Frankia alni ACN14a: one gene and its partner. The protein of the gene in region 1 interacts with the protein of each later gene in a pairwise test. Links are inferred from orthologs where the notes say so. Each region holds a gene or a part of one and is shown in the gene's direction. Other genes may lie near its edges.

Region 1 (8,340 bases):
CGGCTCGTCGAGCAGCGCCCCGGCCTCGGCGAGGGCGGCGATGGCCAGCCCGTTCCACGCGGCGACCACCTTGTCGTCCCGGGCGGGCTGCGGACGGCCGGCCCGGGCGGCGGCCAGGGCCGCGCGCACCGCCGCGAAGCGCGCCGCGTCGGGCGGGTCCGCCGGAAGCTGCAGCACCGACGTCCCGTGCTCGAACGTGCCCTCCGCGGTGACGCCGAAGATCTCCGCTGCCCAGGCACCGTCGTCCGCGCCGAGGGCGGCGCGCAGGCCGGCGGGTGTCCACGAGTAGCTCGCGCCCTCCTCGGGCTGCGCGTGGGCCGCCGGGACGCCCGCCGGCACCGCGTCCGCGTCGAGCGCCGAGGCGAACCCGCCCTGCGGGGTACGCAGGTCGGCGAGCAGGAACGCCGCGGTCTCCCGGACCACCCGCTGGGCCAGCGGCGAGCCGGTGGCCCGCCACAGGTGCAGGTACACCCGCAGCAGCTGGGCGTTGTCGTAGAGCATCTTCTCGAAGTGCGGGACGGTCCACGTCGCGTCGACGCTGTAGCGGGCGAAGCCGCCGGCGAGCTGGTCGTACATGCCGCCGCGGGCCATTCGCTCGCAGGTCAGCGCCACCATCTCCAGGCTGTGCCCGTCGCCGGTGCGGGCGGCGTGGCGCAACAGCATCTCCGCGACCATGGACGGCGGGAACTTCGGCGCCCCGCCGAAACCGCCGTGCCGCGCGTCGAACCGGGCGGACAGGCCCGCGACGGCCGTGTCCAGCAGCGGCGGGCTCAGCTCGTCGGCGACGCCGGAGGTGGGGCTCGCGGCGAGCCCGGCGACCGGGCCGCGCGCCGCCGCCTCCGCCAGCCGGCGGGCGATGTCGGCTCCCGACTCCTCGATCTCCGCCCGCCTGGTCTGCCAGGCGGCGACCACTGCCTCCAGCACCTGGCGGAACGACCCCATGCCCGGCCGGGGCCGGGGCGGGAAGTAGGTGCCCGCGAAGAACGGCTCGGCGGTCGGGGTGAGGAAGACCGTCATCGGCCAACCGCCGTGACCGGTCAGGGCGACGGTGACGTCCATGTAGACGGAGTCGACGTCCGGCCGCTCCTCCCGGTCCACCTTGATGTTGACGAAGTGGTCGTTCATGTAGGCGGCGGTGACCACGTCCTCGAACGACTCGTGCGCCATGACGTGGCACCAGTGGCAGGACGCGTAGCCCACCGAGAGCAGCACGGGCACCCCTCGGCGGGCCGCCTCGGCGAACGCCTCCGGGCACCACGGCCACCAGTCGACGGGGTTGTCCGCATGCTGGAGCAGGTACGGAGACGTCTGCTCCGCCAGCTTGTTCGGCACCGGGCAACTCCTCAGGGTCTGGCGTCGCCCGGGTCTGTGGAGCCCCGGGTCACTGGCTATGCAACCAAAGCGGCGAGCGGCTATGCCCCCACCCGTGCCCCGGCGCGCCGACTGTGGCCATCGGCACCCCCAACTCGCCAGCCACCCCTGCCGGGCGCCGGCGGGTCAGCCCCTCGGCGACGTGTCGTCGAGGGCACCGTCCGATGGGTCAGCCGCGGAAGATGTCGTGGGTACCGACCCGAAGCCAGATCACATGCGGGTCGGTACCGCGACCCGGCAGCGGATCCCCGTACGTCCACAGCGCCCGGCCGTCCGGCGCCCAGGTCATCTCGAACAGGCCCGGCTTCGACGTGAACGCCTTGACCCGCAGCGACGGGTGAAATCGCGGACGGAGAGACCCTGAACGAACAGCCGCCGGGCGGGCAGGAACGCGGCGCGCTGCTCCGGCCGAAGCCGGTGGTGCTCCGCCAGTCCCACCCGTGCCCCGCGGGATGCCTGAACATGCCAGCAGATGCCAGGGGCGGCGTCGGGTGAGACAGGGTGAGACCCGGCACGGCACCATGGCGGCGACCCTCGGGTGGAGGAAAACCGATTGCCGAGGTCGATCATCGTGGCGACCATGGAGGGGAAGATCACCCGGTGCCCGGGACTGCTCGGGCGGCACGGTCCGTTCGTGGTGGCGTGCGGTCGGAACCGGGTTGTGCGGCACCGGATACGCTCGGGGGAAGGCACGATCCCGGCTCCTCCGCTCGCCCACCCGTTCGCCGTCCACTCGCTCGACCGCCGTCCGCCAGGCCGCCGTTGCGCCGCGAGAGCGGTCGAGGAGTCGCCGCGGGCACGCGGCAGGGTTGTCGCAGGGTCGGCGTACCAACGAGTTGGGGTGGCACGAGCGAATGAGTGAGACGGCCGAGCACGGTACCGGCGCCGCGAACGCCACGGCATCCCCGTCCGGCGCTGTACCCCCCTCCGGTGCCACGGCCACGGCCGGGACCGGCGACGAGCCGGGGTTCCGCTACGACGCCCGGCTCGCCGCGGACATCGAGCGCCGCTGGCAGCGCCGGTGGGCCGACGAGGGCACGTTCAACTCGCCGAACCCGGTCGGGCCGCTCGCCGCGGGCTTCGACGAGGTCGCCGGGCGCGAGCCGTTCTACATCATGGACATGTTCCCGTACCCCAGCGGCACCGGCCTGCACGTCGGTCACCCGCTCGGGTACATCGGCACCGACGTGTTCGCCCGCTACCTGCGCATGTCCGGCCGCCACGTGCTGCACCCGTTCGGCTACGACGCCTTCGGCCTGCCCGCGGAGCAGTACGCCATCAACACCGGCCAGCACCCGCGCACGACCACCGACGCCAACATCGCCAACATGCGCCGGCAGCTGTCCCGGCTGGGGCTCGGCCACGACACCCGCCGCGAGATAGCCACGACCGACGTCGGGTACTACCGCTGGACGCAGTGGATCTTCGAGCAGATCTTCGACGCCTGGTACGACCCGCAGGCCGGCCGGGCGCGACCGATCGCCGAGCTGATCGCCGAGTTCGAGGCCGGGACCCGCTCGCCGGCGGCCGGCCCCGCCGCCGGCACCACCGCCGTGTCGGTCGACGCCGTGCGCGCCGCGAACCCGACGGGCCTGCCCTGGGCCGAGCTGGACCGGGTCACCCGCCGCCGGGTCGTCGACGCCCACCGGCTGGCCTACATCTCCGAGCAGCTCGTCAACTGGTGCCCCGGGCTCGGCACCGTGCTGGCGAACGAGGAGGTCACCGCCGAGGGCCGCAGTGACATCGGGAACTACCCGGTGTTCCGCCGGCCGCTGCGGCAGTGGGTGCTGCGGATCACCGCCTACGCCGAGCGGCTGGTCGACGACCTCGACCTGGTCGACTGGTCCGACTCGATCAAGCAGATGCAGCGCAACTGGATCGGCCCGAGCGACGGCGCCGGCGTCGAGTTCGCCGTCGTCCCCCCGTCCGGCTCGGCCGGGGCGGCGCCCGGCCAGCGCATCGAGGTGTACACCACCCGGCCCGACACCCTCGCCGGGGCGACCTTCCTGGTGCTCGCCCCCGAACATCCGCAGGTCGACGCGCTGGTCGCCGACGCGTGGCCGGCCGGCACCCCCGGCGCCTGGCGCTTCCCCGCCGGCCGCGGCCCGGCCGTCGGCGAGGCCGCCGAGGTGGCGGCCGAGGAGGTGGCGGCCGAGGAGGTGGGAGCCGCCGAGGTCGAGGCCGCCGCCGCGGACCCCGCCTGGACGCCGCGCGCCGCCGTCGAGGCGTACCGGGCCTTCGCCGCGCGGCGCAGCGACCGCCAGCGCGGCGAGGAGGTCGACCGCACGGGCGTGTTCACCGGTGCCTACGTGCGCAACCCGGTGGGCGGCGGGCTGCTCCCCGTCTTCCTCGCGGACTACGTGCTCGTCGGCTACGGCACCGGCGCGATCATGGCCGTGCCGGCGCACGACAGCCGGGACTTCAGCTTCGCCCGCGCGTTCGACCTGCCGATCCCGGCGGTGCTGGCGCCGGACGAGCAGTGGTACGCCGAGCACCGGGTGACCCCGGGCGCCCCGCCGTCCGCGTGGCCTGAGGCGTTCGGCGGCGAGGGTGCCTACCTGCCCGGGCCCGCGGGTACGCCGGTGCTCGCCGGCCTGACCAAGCCCGACGCGATCAAGACGACGGTGCGGTGGTTGGAGGACGGCGGCCACGGCCGGCTGGCCCGGTCCTACCGGCTGCGGGACTGGCTGTTCTCCCGGCAGCGCTACTGGGGCGAGCCGTTCCCGATCGTCTTCGACGACGACGGCCTGCCGTACGCCGTCCCGGACGAGCTGCTGCCCGTCGAACTGCCCGAGATGACCGACTTCCGGCCGACGGCGATGGCCGAGGACGACGAGAGCGATCCGGTGCCGCCGCTGGCCCGCGTGGCCGACTGGGCGAGCGTCACGCTCGACCTCGGTGACGGCCCGAAGCGCTACCGGCGCGAGACGAACACGATGCCGCAGTGGGCCGGGTCCTGCTGGTACCACCTGCGCTACCTGGACCCGACCAACACCGAGCGGTTCGTCGACGAGACCGTCGAGCGGTACTGGCTGGCCAAGCCGGGCGCGGCGGCCGGCGACGGCGGCGTCGACCTCTACGTCGGCGGCGTCGAGCACGCGGTGCTGCACCTGCTCTACGCCCGGTTCTGGCAGAAGGTGCTCTACGACCTGGGGCACGTGTCGTCCAAGGAGCCGTTCAAGCGGCTGTTCAACCAGGGCTACATCCAGGCCGACGCGTTCACCGACGCCCGCGGGATGTACGTCCCGGCGGCCGAGGTGAAGCAGACCGACGACGGCCGCTTCACCCACCACGGCGCGCCGGTCGACCGCCGCTCCGGCAAGATGGGCAAGAGCCTGAAGAACAGCGTCAGCCCGGACGAGATGTACGAGCGGTTCGGCGCCGACACGCTGCGCGTCTACGAGATGGCGATGGGTCCGCTCGACGCCGACCGGCCCTGGCACACCGACGACATCGTCGGCTCCCACCGGTTCCTGCAGCGCCTGTGGCGCGCGGTCGTCGACGAGGGCAGCGGCACGGTCGCCGTCTCCGACGAGCAGCTGGACGCCGAGGCCACCCGCGTCCTGCACCGGACGATCATCACGTTGGCGGCGGAGTACGCGGGCCTGCGGTTCAACACGGCCGTCGCCCGGCTCATCGAGCTGACGAACTACGTCTCGAAGCGGTACGGCCAGGCCGCGACGCCCCGGGCGCTGGCCGAGCCGCTCGTCCTGATGGTGGCGCCGCTGGCCCCGCACATCGCGGAGGAGCTCTGGACCCGGCTCGGGCACAGCGAGTCGGTGAGCCGCGCGGCCTTCCCCGTGGGCGACCCGGCGCTGGCCGCCGAGTCCGAGCGGACCATCCCGGTCCAGGTGAACGGGAAGGTGCGGTTCACCCTCCAGGTACCCGACGGTGCCGCAGAGCCCGTGATCCGCGAGCTGCTCACCGCGCACCCCGACTACGCGCGCCAGACCGAGGGCCGAACCATCAAGAAGACCATCATCGTGCCCGGCCGCATCGTCAACATCGCCCTGGGCTGACCGCTCCCGCCACCACCCTGCTTATCCGGAGGGATAAATCGGACACGAAACCCTCCGGATAAGCAGAAGATCCGGAAGCGGCCGAGGGGAGACTGCTTAGCGGCCGCCGGGACCCGGGGGGCCGGGCTGGGCGGGCAGGTCGAGATGCTCGCCCTCGCCATCCGTGGCCGCGGCGTCGTCGACGACCTCGCCGTCGATCACCGGGCCGCGCCGGCCGGCCAGCACCGAGCGGCGGCGGATCGCCTGGCGGGGGTCGACCGGGCCGGTGAGCCGGTCGGGATCGACCCCGAGGAAGTCACCGTTCGCCACGTTCGCGCGCATCCGGCGCAGGCTCTTCGAGAGCATGAAGAACAGCCCGGTGGAGACCACGATCAGCCCCACGACGATGAGCAGTCCGAGACCGCCCGCGCTGCTCTCCTGCTCGGCCAGCACGGAACCGGCGAAGATCTCGTTCACGGTGACGTCCTCACACCCGGATCCAAACTCTGCGGTCTACCCGCCGCTGCGCCGCGCGCGAGCGCGCGACCGGCTCCGCCCAGCGGGCGGTGCGCCGTGGGCTCCCGGCGGTGCCCACCCCGACATTACGCCGCGCCGGACCGCCGCCGGCGGGCGCCGATCAGCTCCCGCCGGCCGGCCGGCCACCCGCCGTGCGCACGGTCACACGCCGTTGAACAGGTCGTCCTCGGGCAGCGTGCCGACCTCGATCAGCGATCGGGCGAGTTGGTAGTCCTCGGTGGGCCAGACCTCCCGCTGCACGTCGAGCGGGACCCGGAACCACCATCCGGTGGGATCGACCTGGGTGGCGTGCGCGATCAGGGCGCGATCGCGGGTGGCGAACCAGTCCGCGCACGGCACCCGGGTGGTGAGCCGGCCGGCGTCCGCCGCCCGGTCGGCCCACTCGTCGAGGCGTTCCGTGTAGGGGGACTCCAGGCCGCGGGCCAGCAGCGCCTCGTGCAGCGCGAGGATGCGCTCCTTGTGGAAAGTGAGGTGGTAGTAGAGCTTGAGCGGCTGCCAGGGGGCGAGCCCGGCGTCCACCCCCACCTCGGGATAGCGCTCGGGGTCGCCGGCCGCCTCGAACGCCTCGATGCTGATGTTGTGCGTCATGACGTGGTCGGGGTGCGGATAACCGCCGGACTCGTCGTAGGTCGTGATGACCTGCGGCCGGAAGGTGCGAATCAGCCTGACCAGGGGCCGGGCCGCCGCGGTGAGGGGCGTGGTGGCGAAGCGCCCCGGCGGCACGGGCGGCAGCGGGTCGCCCTCGGGCAGGCCGGAGTCGACGAAGCCGAGCCACTCCTGGCGGACGCCAAGGATGCGCCGGGCGTTCTCCATCTCCTCGCGGCGGATCTCGGTGATGCGCTCGGCGACGCCGGGTTGGTCCATCGCCGGGTTGAGGACACTGCCCTCCTCTCCGCCGGTACATGTCACGACCAGCACGTCCACGCCCTCGCTCGCGTAACGCGCCATCGTGGCCGCGCCCTTACTGGACTCGTCATCGGGGTGGGCATGGATGGCCATGAGACGCAGGCCATGCCGCTCGTCGACCGAAGGCATGCCACCATTGTCGCTGACGGCCGGGCCGGACCACGGCCATCGACCTGGGTGGCCGTGGCGTGACCGCCGTGCTACACCACTGTGCGGAACCATGGAGCCCGCCTCCACGTTTGATCTGGAAAAGTCACCCAACGCCGTGGCACAATGCACCGTCCGCGCATGCGGTGACGGGTGCGACGTCGCCGGCCGGCGTACCGACATCGGTGTCGGTCCGGCCCCAGGGGGACCGATGGAGCCCGGCACCCGTTCGCCGTGCTCCCGCTCCGCCAGGCGTGCGGTCTTGGTCCACACCACGGACTGACGGATCACCCGGAAGGGTAGAACCGCTGGTCTGGGGTCTCCCGGCGGTGGACGGCCGGTGCTGGAGTCAGCGGGCTCGACCCTGGATTCCTTGATTCACCTTGATATCGTGACCCTTTTGATGTTCACCGAGGAGCGTGACCCGCGTGACGCAGCAGACTTGGCTCACTCAGGAGGCATACGACCGGCTCCGCTCCGAGCTCGACTACCTCACCGGCCCCTGGCGCACGGAGATCGCGACCAAGATCGAGGCGGCCCGCGAGGAGGGCGACCTCAAGGAGAACGGCGGTTACCACGCCGCCAAGGAGGAGCAGGGCAAGCAGGAGGCCCGGATCCGCCAGCTCTCCGACCTGCTACGGGACGCCCAGGTGGGCGAGTCGCCCGCCACGACCGGTGAGGCCGGTCCGGGCACGGTCGTCGAGGTGCGCTTCCCCGGCGAGCAGGAGACCGAGAAGTTCCTCATCGGCTCCCGCGAGGACCACAGCGCTCCCATCGACGTGTTCTCCCCCGCCTCCCCGCTCGGTGGCGCCGTGAACGGCCACAAGGCCGGCGAGACCGTCAGCTACACACTTCCCAACGGCCGCTCCGCGAAGGTCGAGATCGTCTCGGTCGCACCTTACGGCTCCTGACGGCGCCGGAGCCGGGATCGTCCATGCCACTTGGGCCGGGCCGGGGGTCACCCATCGTGGCTGGCGCGCCGGCACCTTCGCGCCAGTCCGCCCGGACGAGCCAGTCGGCGGGCGCGGGGCTCCTTCGGGCGGGGCGGCCGGCGTACCCCCGACTACGCCTGCAGCGGACGGCAGCCGACTTCGCTGCGCCGCGGGCGGTGTCGACGTACCGTCGACGCGTGGAGGATCTGCCGGCACCGCCCCGTCATTCCATGCCACCGACCGCGACATCCCCGGCCACCGCGCCGGCGGATGCCGCTCCGCCCTATGCCACGGTGGGTGAGCTTCGCCGCAGCGGGCACGTTCACCGGCCCGTCCGCACGGAGCTGCGCGACAACCTCGTCGCCCTGATGAAGGGCGACACGCCGCGTTTCCCGGGCATCGTCGGGTTCGACGAGACCGTCCTGCCGCAGGTCGAGCGCGCCATCCTC
Region 2 (5,755 bases), 390 kb from region 1 along the record:
CCGCCGGGGTGGCGGCGTTCGCGGCCGCGGCGGCGACCGCCTGCGCCCAGGCGCCCCGGGAGGGCGCCCGGTTGGCCGCGCTGCGCGACGACCTCGTCCGCCGCGTTCAGGAGAAGGTGCCGGGCGCCGTGCTCAACGGCGCTGCGCTCGGTGGCGCGCCCGGCGATCCGCAGCGGTTGCCCGGCAACGCCCATCTCACGTTCCCCGGCTGCGAGGGTGACTCGCTGCTGATGCTGCTCGACGCGCGCGGCATCGAGTGTTCGACCGGTTCGGCCTGCTCGGCGGGAGTAGCCCGACCCTCCCACGTGTTGCTGGCCATGGGGGCTGGCGAGGAGCATGCGCGAGGTTCGCTGCGCTTCTCGCTCGGCCACTCGTCGCGCGCCGCCGACGTGGACGCGCTCGTCGAGGCGATCGGGCCGGTGGTGGAGCGGGCGAGCCGCGCCGGCGCGCTCGCGGGGATGACCGGCGCCTGATCCGCGCCGCGAGCGCGGCGTCGCCGGAGGATTCGGGGAACCGAGGGGTTCTGGGGAGGTGCAGGTCTGATGCGGGTGCTCGCCGCCATGTCCGGCGGGGTCGACTCCGCCGTCGCCGCCGCGCGGGCCGTCGACGCCGGCCACGACGTCACCGGCGTCCATCTCGCCCTGTCCCGATCGCCCGAGTCGGACCGGACCGGCGCCCGGGGCTGCTGCACGCTGGAGGACGCCCGCGACGCGCGCCGCGCCGCGGACGTACTGGGCATCCCGTTCTACGTGTGGGACCTGGCCGAGCGGTTCGAGACCGAGGTCATCGACCAGTTCGTGGAGTCCTACGCGGCGGGGCGCACCCCCAACCCGTGCGTGCGCTGCAACGAGCGGATCAAGTTCGCCGCGGTGCTGGACCGGGCGCTCGCCCTCGGCTTCGACGCCGTCGTCACCGGCCACCACGCCCGCCTCGACCCGGACGGCACGCTGCGCCGTTCCGTCGACCCCGCCAAGGACCAGTCCTACGTGCTCGGCACGCTGCGGCCCGAGCAGCTCGGCGCCGCGCGCTTCCCGCTGGGCGACTCCACCAAGGCGCAGGTGCGCCGGGAGGCGGCCGCGCGCGGCCTGGCCGTCGCCGACAAGCCCGACAGCCACGACATCTGCTTCATCTCCGGCGGGGACACCGGCGGCTGGCTGCGGGAGCGGATCGGCTCGCGGCCGGGGCCCATCGTCGACTCCCGGACCGGGCAGACGCTCGGCGAACACGACGGGACCTTCGCCTTCACCGTCGGTCAGCGCCGCGGCCTGCGCCTGGGGCACCCGGCGCCGGACGGGCGCCCCCGCTACGTCCTCGACATCTCCCCGGTGACCTCGACGGTCACCGTCGGCCCGGCGGAGGAGCTCGACATCCGCCGGCTGGTCGCCGACCGCGCGGCCTGGCCGCACGAGGGCGTGGTGACCTGCCAGGCCCAGGTTCGGGCGCACGGCGGGGTCGTGGCCGCCGAGGCCGAGGCGCGCGGCGACGATCTCGTCGTCACCCTCGACACGCCGGTGCGCGGGACCGCGGCGGGTCAGGCCGTCGTGCTCTACGACGGCGACCGGGTGCTCGGAGGGGGTCACATCCGCGTCACCGCCGCGTGAGCGGGCGGCGGGGCTGGGCGGGGAGCCGGGCGACGTCGGCCACAATGGCGGGATGAGGTCCGATGAGCACTGAGGCCGGCCCCGCGCCGCTGTGGCCGGCCGGCGCGGCCACCGGGGTGGGTTCGCTGCCGGGCACCGACCCCGTCGATGCCACGAAGTCGGTGTTCGACGAGCTGCCGGACCTGCCGCACCTGCCGGAGCTGCCGGCCCGCGGGCCCGGCGCCGCGATGATCGGCCGGTCGGCGGCGATCCTGCTCGACCTGCCCGTCGACCTGCAGCCGGCCGGTTGGCGGCTGGTGCCCCGCCCGGGTCTGGACCTGCGCCGTTCCCGGGACCTGCTCCGGCAGGATCTGGACGCCCTGACCGACGTCGCCGCCGACTACTCCGGGCCGCTCAAGGTCGCCGTGGCCGGGCCGTGGACGCTGGCCGCCGAGATCGAGCTGCCCCGCGGGCACAAGGCGCTGTCCGACGCCGGCGCCACCCGGGACCTCGCCGACGCACTCGCCGCCGGTCTGGCCGACCATCTCGGCGACATCGGCCGGCGGGTGCCGGGCGCGCGGCTGATCGTCCAGCTCGACGAGCCGTCGCTGCCGCTGGTGCTGGCCGGTCGGGTGCGTACCCCCAGCGGCTTCTCGGTGGTGCCGGCTGTCGAGGAGGGCCTGGTGGTGCAGCGGCTGCGTGCCGTCGCCGACGCCACCCGCGCGCTGCCCGGCGTCGCCGGGGTCGGGGTGCACTGCTGCGCGGCGGACGTGCCGCTGGCGGCGCTGCGCGACGCCGGGGTGGATTTCGTCGGCCTCGACGCGGCCCTGCTGACCCGCGCGCAGGACGACGCGGTCGGCGAGCTCGTGGAGGCCGGGGTGCGCCTGATCGCGGGCCTGATCGCCACCGGCGCCTCGGTGCCCACCGGCGGCTCGGTGGCCACCGGCGGCGGGTCGGCGAAACTGTCGGACGTCCGCCGTACCGTCGAGCCCGTCACTGCACTGTGGAGCCGGCTCGGATTCCGGCCCGAACAGCTCGGGGAGGTGGTCGCCGTGGCACCCGCGTGCGGCCTTGCGGGATTCGACGTCGGCGCGGCCAGGGCGGTCATGCGGCACTGCCGCCGGGCGGGCCGCGCCCTGGTCGACGCGCCGGCATGAACGCGCCACCGGGCTCCGGCGACGCGGCTGCGTCCGCGCTCGAGGCCGCGTCCCAGGCGGAGGCGTCCGAGGTGGAGGCGTCCGAGGCGGAGGCTGCCTCCGCGGTCGAGGCTGCGTCCGCGGTCGGGGCCGGGGGCGCGGTGCAACCGGCCGTCGCCGCCTCCGTCGCGGACCGGGCCCGCGCCGCCGAGCTCGCCCGCGAGCTGGACGAGCACGCCTACCGGTACTACGTGCTGGACTCGCCGACCGTCTCCGACGCCGAGTACGACCGGCTGATGCGGGAGCTCACCGCGCTCGAGGAGCACCACCCCGAGCTGCGCACCCCGGACTCGCCGACGCAGAAGGTGGCCGGGTCGTACTCGACCCTGTTCACCCCCGTGGAGCATCTCGAGCGGCTGCTGTCGCTGGACAACGTCTTCGACGACGACGAGTTCCACCTGTGGGCCGCGCGCGCGGCACGGGAGACCGAGGTCGACGGCTGGTTGTGCGAGCTGAAGATCGACGGGCTCGCCGTGGACCTGGTTTACGAGGAGGGCCGGCTCGTGCGCGCGGCGACCCGCGGCGACGGGCGTACGGGGGAGGACATCACGCCCAACATCCGCACGCTGGCGAGCGTGCCGACCCGGCTGCGCGGGGCGAGCGTGCCGGAGCTGCTGGAGGTCCGCGGCGAGGTCTTCTTCCCGACCGAGAAGTTCGCCGAGCTCAACGCGTCGTTGGTGGCCGGCGGCGGCAAGCCGTTCGCCAACCCGCGCAACGCGGCCGCCGGGTCGCTGCGCCAGAAGGATCCCCGGGTCACCGCCACCCGCCCGCTCGACATGATCGTCCATGGCCTGGGGGCGCAGCGCGGGTTCGACGCCGCCTCCCAGTCCGCGGCCTACGCCCGGTTCGCCGAGTTCGGGCTGCCCGTCTCGACCCACTTCGAGGTGCTGGCGTCGGTGGGCGACGTGCTGGCGTTCATCCACCGCTGGGGGCGGGCCCGCCACGACGTCGAGCACGAGATCGACGGGGTGGTCGTCAAGGTCGACGCGTTCGCGTTGCAACGCCGGCTCGGGTCGACGTCGAAGGCGCCGCGGTGGGCGGTGGCCTTCAAGTACCCGCCGGAGGAGGTCACGACGAAGCTGCGCGACATCCGGGTGAACGTCGGCCGCACGGGCCGGGTGACCCCGTTCGGCGAGCTCGAACCGGTGCTCGTCGCCGGCTCCACGGTGGGCCTGGCGACCCTGCACAACGTCGACGAGGTCGGCCGCAAGGGCGTCCTGATCGGCGACACGGTCGTGCTGCGCAAGGCCGGCGACGTGATCCCGGAGATCGTCGGCCCCGTCGTCGACCTGCGCGACGGCACCGAGCGCGCCTTCGTCATGCCCACCCACTGCCCCGAGTGCGGCACCGAGCTGGTGCGACCCGAGGGTGAGGTGGACATCCGCTGCCCGAACACCGACGCCTGCCCGGCGCAGCTCCGCGAGTTGATCTTCCACCTTGCCTCGCGGAACGCGCTGGACATCGACGGCCTCGGCTACGAGACGGCGATCGCCCTGCTCGAGGCCGACCGGGTCGGCGACATCGGCGACATCTTCCACCTGACCCCGGAGTCGTTCGAGGGACTGCGCGGCTTCGGTCAGAAGAAGATCGACCAGATCCTGCGCGGCGTCGAGGCGGCCCGCCACCGGCCGCTGTGGCGGCTGCTGGTCGGTCTGTCCATCCGCCACGTCGGGCCGACCGCGGCGCGCGCGCTCGCCCGGGAGCTGCGCTCGCTCGACGCGATCGCCGCCGCCCCCGCCGAGCAGCTCGCCGCCGTCGAGGGCGTCGGTCCGAAGATCGCCAGTGCGGTGGTGGACTGGTTCGCCGACGCCCGCCACCGCGACATCGTCGCCCGCATCGCCGCGGGTGGCGCCTCGCTCGCCGACGCCGGGGCCGCGGAGGGCCCCCGCCCGCTTGACGGCGTCGCGGTGGTCATCACCGGGACGCTCGACGGCTGGAGCCGCGACTCGGCGACCGAGGCGGTGCAGGGCCGCGGCGGCAAGGTCACCGGCTCGGTCAGCAAGAAGACGGCCTTCGTCGTCGTCGGCGCCGATCCGGGGGCGGCCAAGTACGACAAGGCGCGCAGCCTCGGCGTGCCGGTGCTCGACGAGGCCGGGTTCGCCGTGCTGCTCGAACGGGGCGCGGACGCCGCGCGCGAGCGTGCCGTGGCCGCCGACGCCCCGGCTGCCCCGGCCGCGCCGGACACCTCGGGTGGCCAGGGCGCACCGGACGTCGACTCCGCCCGCCGGGCGCAGCGGGCGCAGCGGGCGCAGGATGATGCCCCGCCGGGGTGACCGGGGCGGGGCGCCGGCGGGGGCGCCGTCGGCGTCAGGGGCGGTCCGTTCTGCTCAGGCTCGCCGCGATGCCGGCGAGGTGGGCCAGCCGATCGATCTCGGAGGGGCGGAAGGCCGGGCCACCCGGGCGGCCGATGAGGATGACCAGCCGGTCGCCGCCGACGGGCGCCGCGGCGAGTTCCATGCTGACCGCCTCCCAGCGAGGCGGGAAGGTGCCCTCGGCCGGCCCGATCCGCCGCGCGCGGTCCAGCGGCAGCCAGGGCAGCGGTAACCGCACCCGCTCGGGCACCCCGAGGTCGTCCCCGCCGAGGGTGGGCGCGCCGACCGAGGTCTCCCGCACCCGCACGTCGTCGGCGCCGACGTGTTCGAGCAGCACCGCCCAGTCGGCGTTGAACACGCCCGGGGCCAGTTCCGTCAGGGTCGCCGGGGCGTCGAGGGGCCGCTCGGTCAGCGCGTCGACGAGGTCGAGGTCGCTGGCCACGCCCCCGCCGTCGGCGAGGAACGGCCGCAGCGACTCGACAACCACACCCGGTACCGAGTGGGCCGCGCTCATCGCCCGGTCCGCGAGTCCGCCCGGCGGCAGCATGACGAGCAGGTCGTCCACCGCCCCGGCGGCGGTGCGCTCCACGACGGTGACGCTGACGATGTCGATGCCGGCGGCGCCCAGGGCGGTGGCGACGGCGCCCAGGGTGCCCGGGTGGTCCGG

What was found. Proteins that work in one complex are often made in the same cells at the same time.
Region 2: the proteins of FRAAL_RS27080 (region 1) and ligA interact in binary tests that used the Escherichia coli proteins (3 or more experiments, as listed by UniProt). The link is inferred for Frankia alni ACN14a from one-to-one orthologs.

The regions. Positions count from the first base shown.
Region 1 is NC_008278.1:6,733,740-6,742,079, forward strand. Bases 1,907-5,590 are described here. They hold FRAAL_RS27080 (leucine--tRNA ligase), read left to right. Parts: upstream 1,907-2,225; coding sequence 2,226-5,390; downstream 5,391-5,590. Other genes in these bases: FRAAL_RS27085 (hypothetical protein), read right to left, coding at 5,487-5,590. Outside these bases: FRAAL_RS27070 (thioredoxin domain-containing protein), read right to left, coding at 1-1,332; more of FRAAL_RS27085, read right to left, coding at 5,591-5,846; mycothiol conjugate amidase Mca, read right to left, coding at 6,048-6,941; transcription elongation factor GreA, read left to right, coding at 7,388-7,870; FRAAL_RS27100 (magnesium chelatase ATPase subunit I), read left to right, coding at 8,122-8,340.
Region 2 is NC_008278.1:6,344,807-6,350,561, reverse strand. The notes cover bases 2,334-5,391. They hold ligA (NAD-dependent DNA ligase LigA), read left to right. Parts: upstream 2,334-2,733; coding sequence 2,734-5,049; downstream 5,050-5,391. Other genes in these bases: FRAAL_RS25520 (ACT domain-containing protein), read right to left, coding at 5,084-5,391; FRAAL_RS25530 (methionine synthase), read left to right, coding at 2,334-2,737. In the rest of the region: FRAAL_RS25540 (cysteine desulfurase family protein), read left to right, coding at 1-473; tRNA 2-thiouridine(34) synthase MnmA, read left to right, coding at 543-1,601; more of FRAAL_RS25530, read left to right, coding at 1,664-2,333; more of FRAAL_RS25520, read right to left, coding at 5,392-5,755. UniProt on the Escherichia coli protein: DNA ligase that catalyzes the formation of phosphodiester linkages between 5'-phosphoryl and 3'-hydroxyl groups in double-stranded DNA using NAD as a coenzyme and as the energy source for the reaction.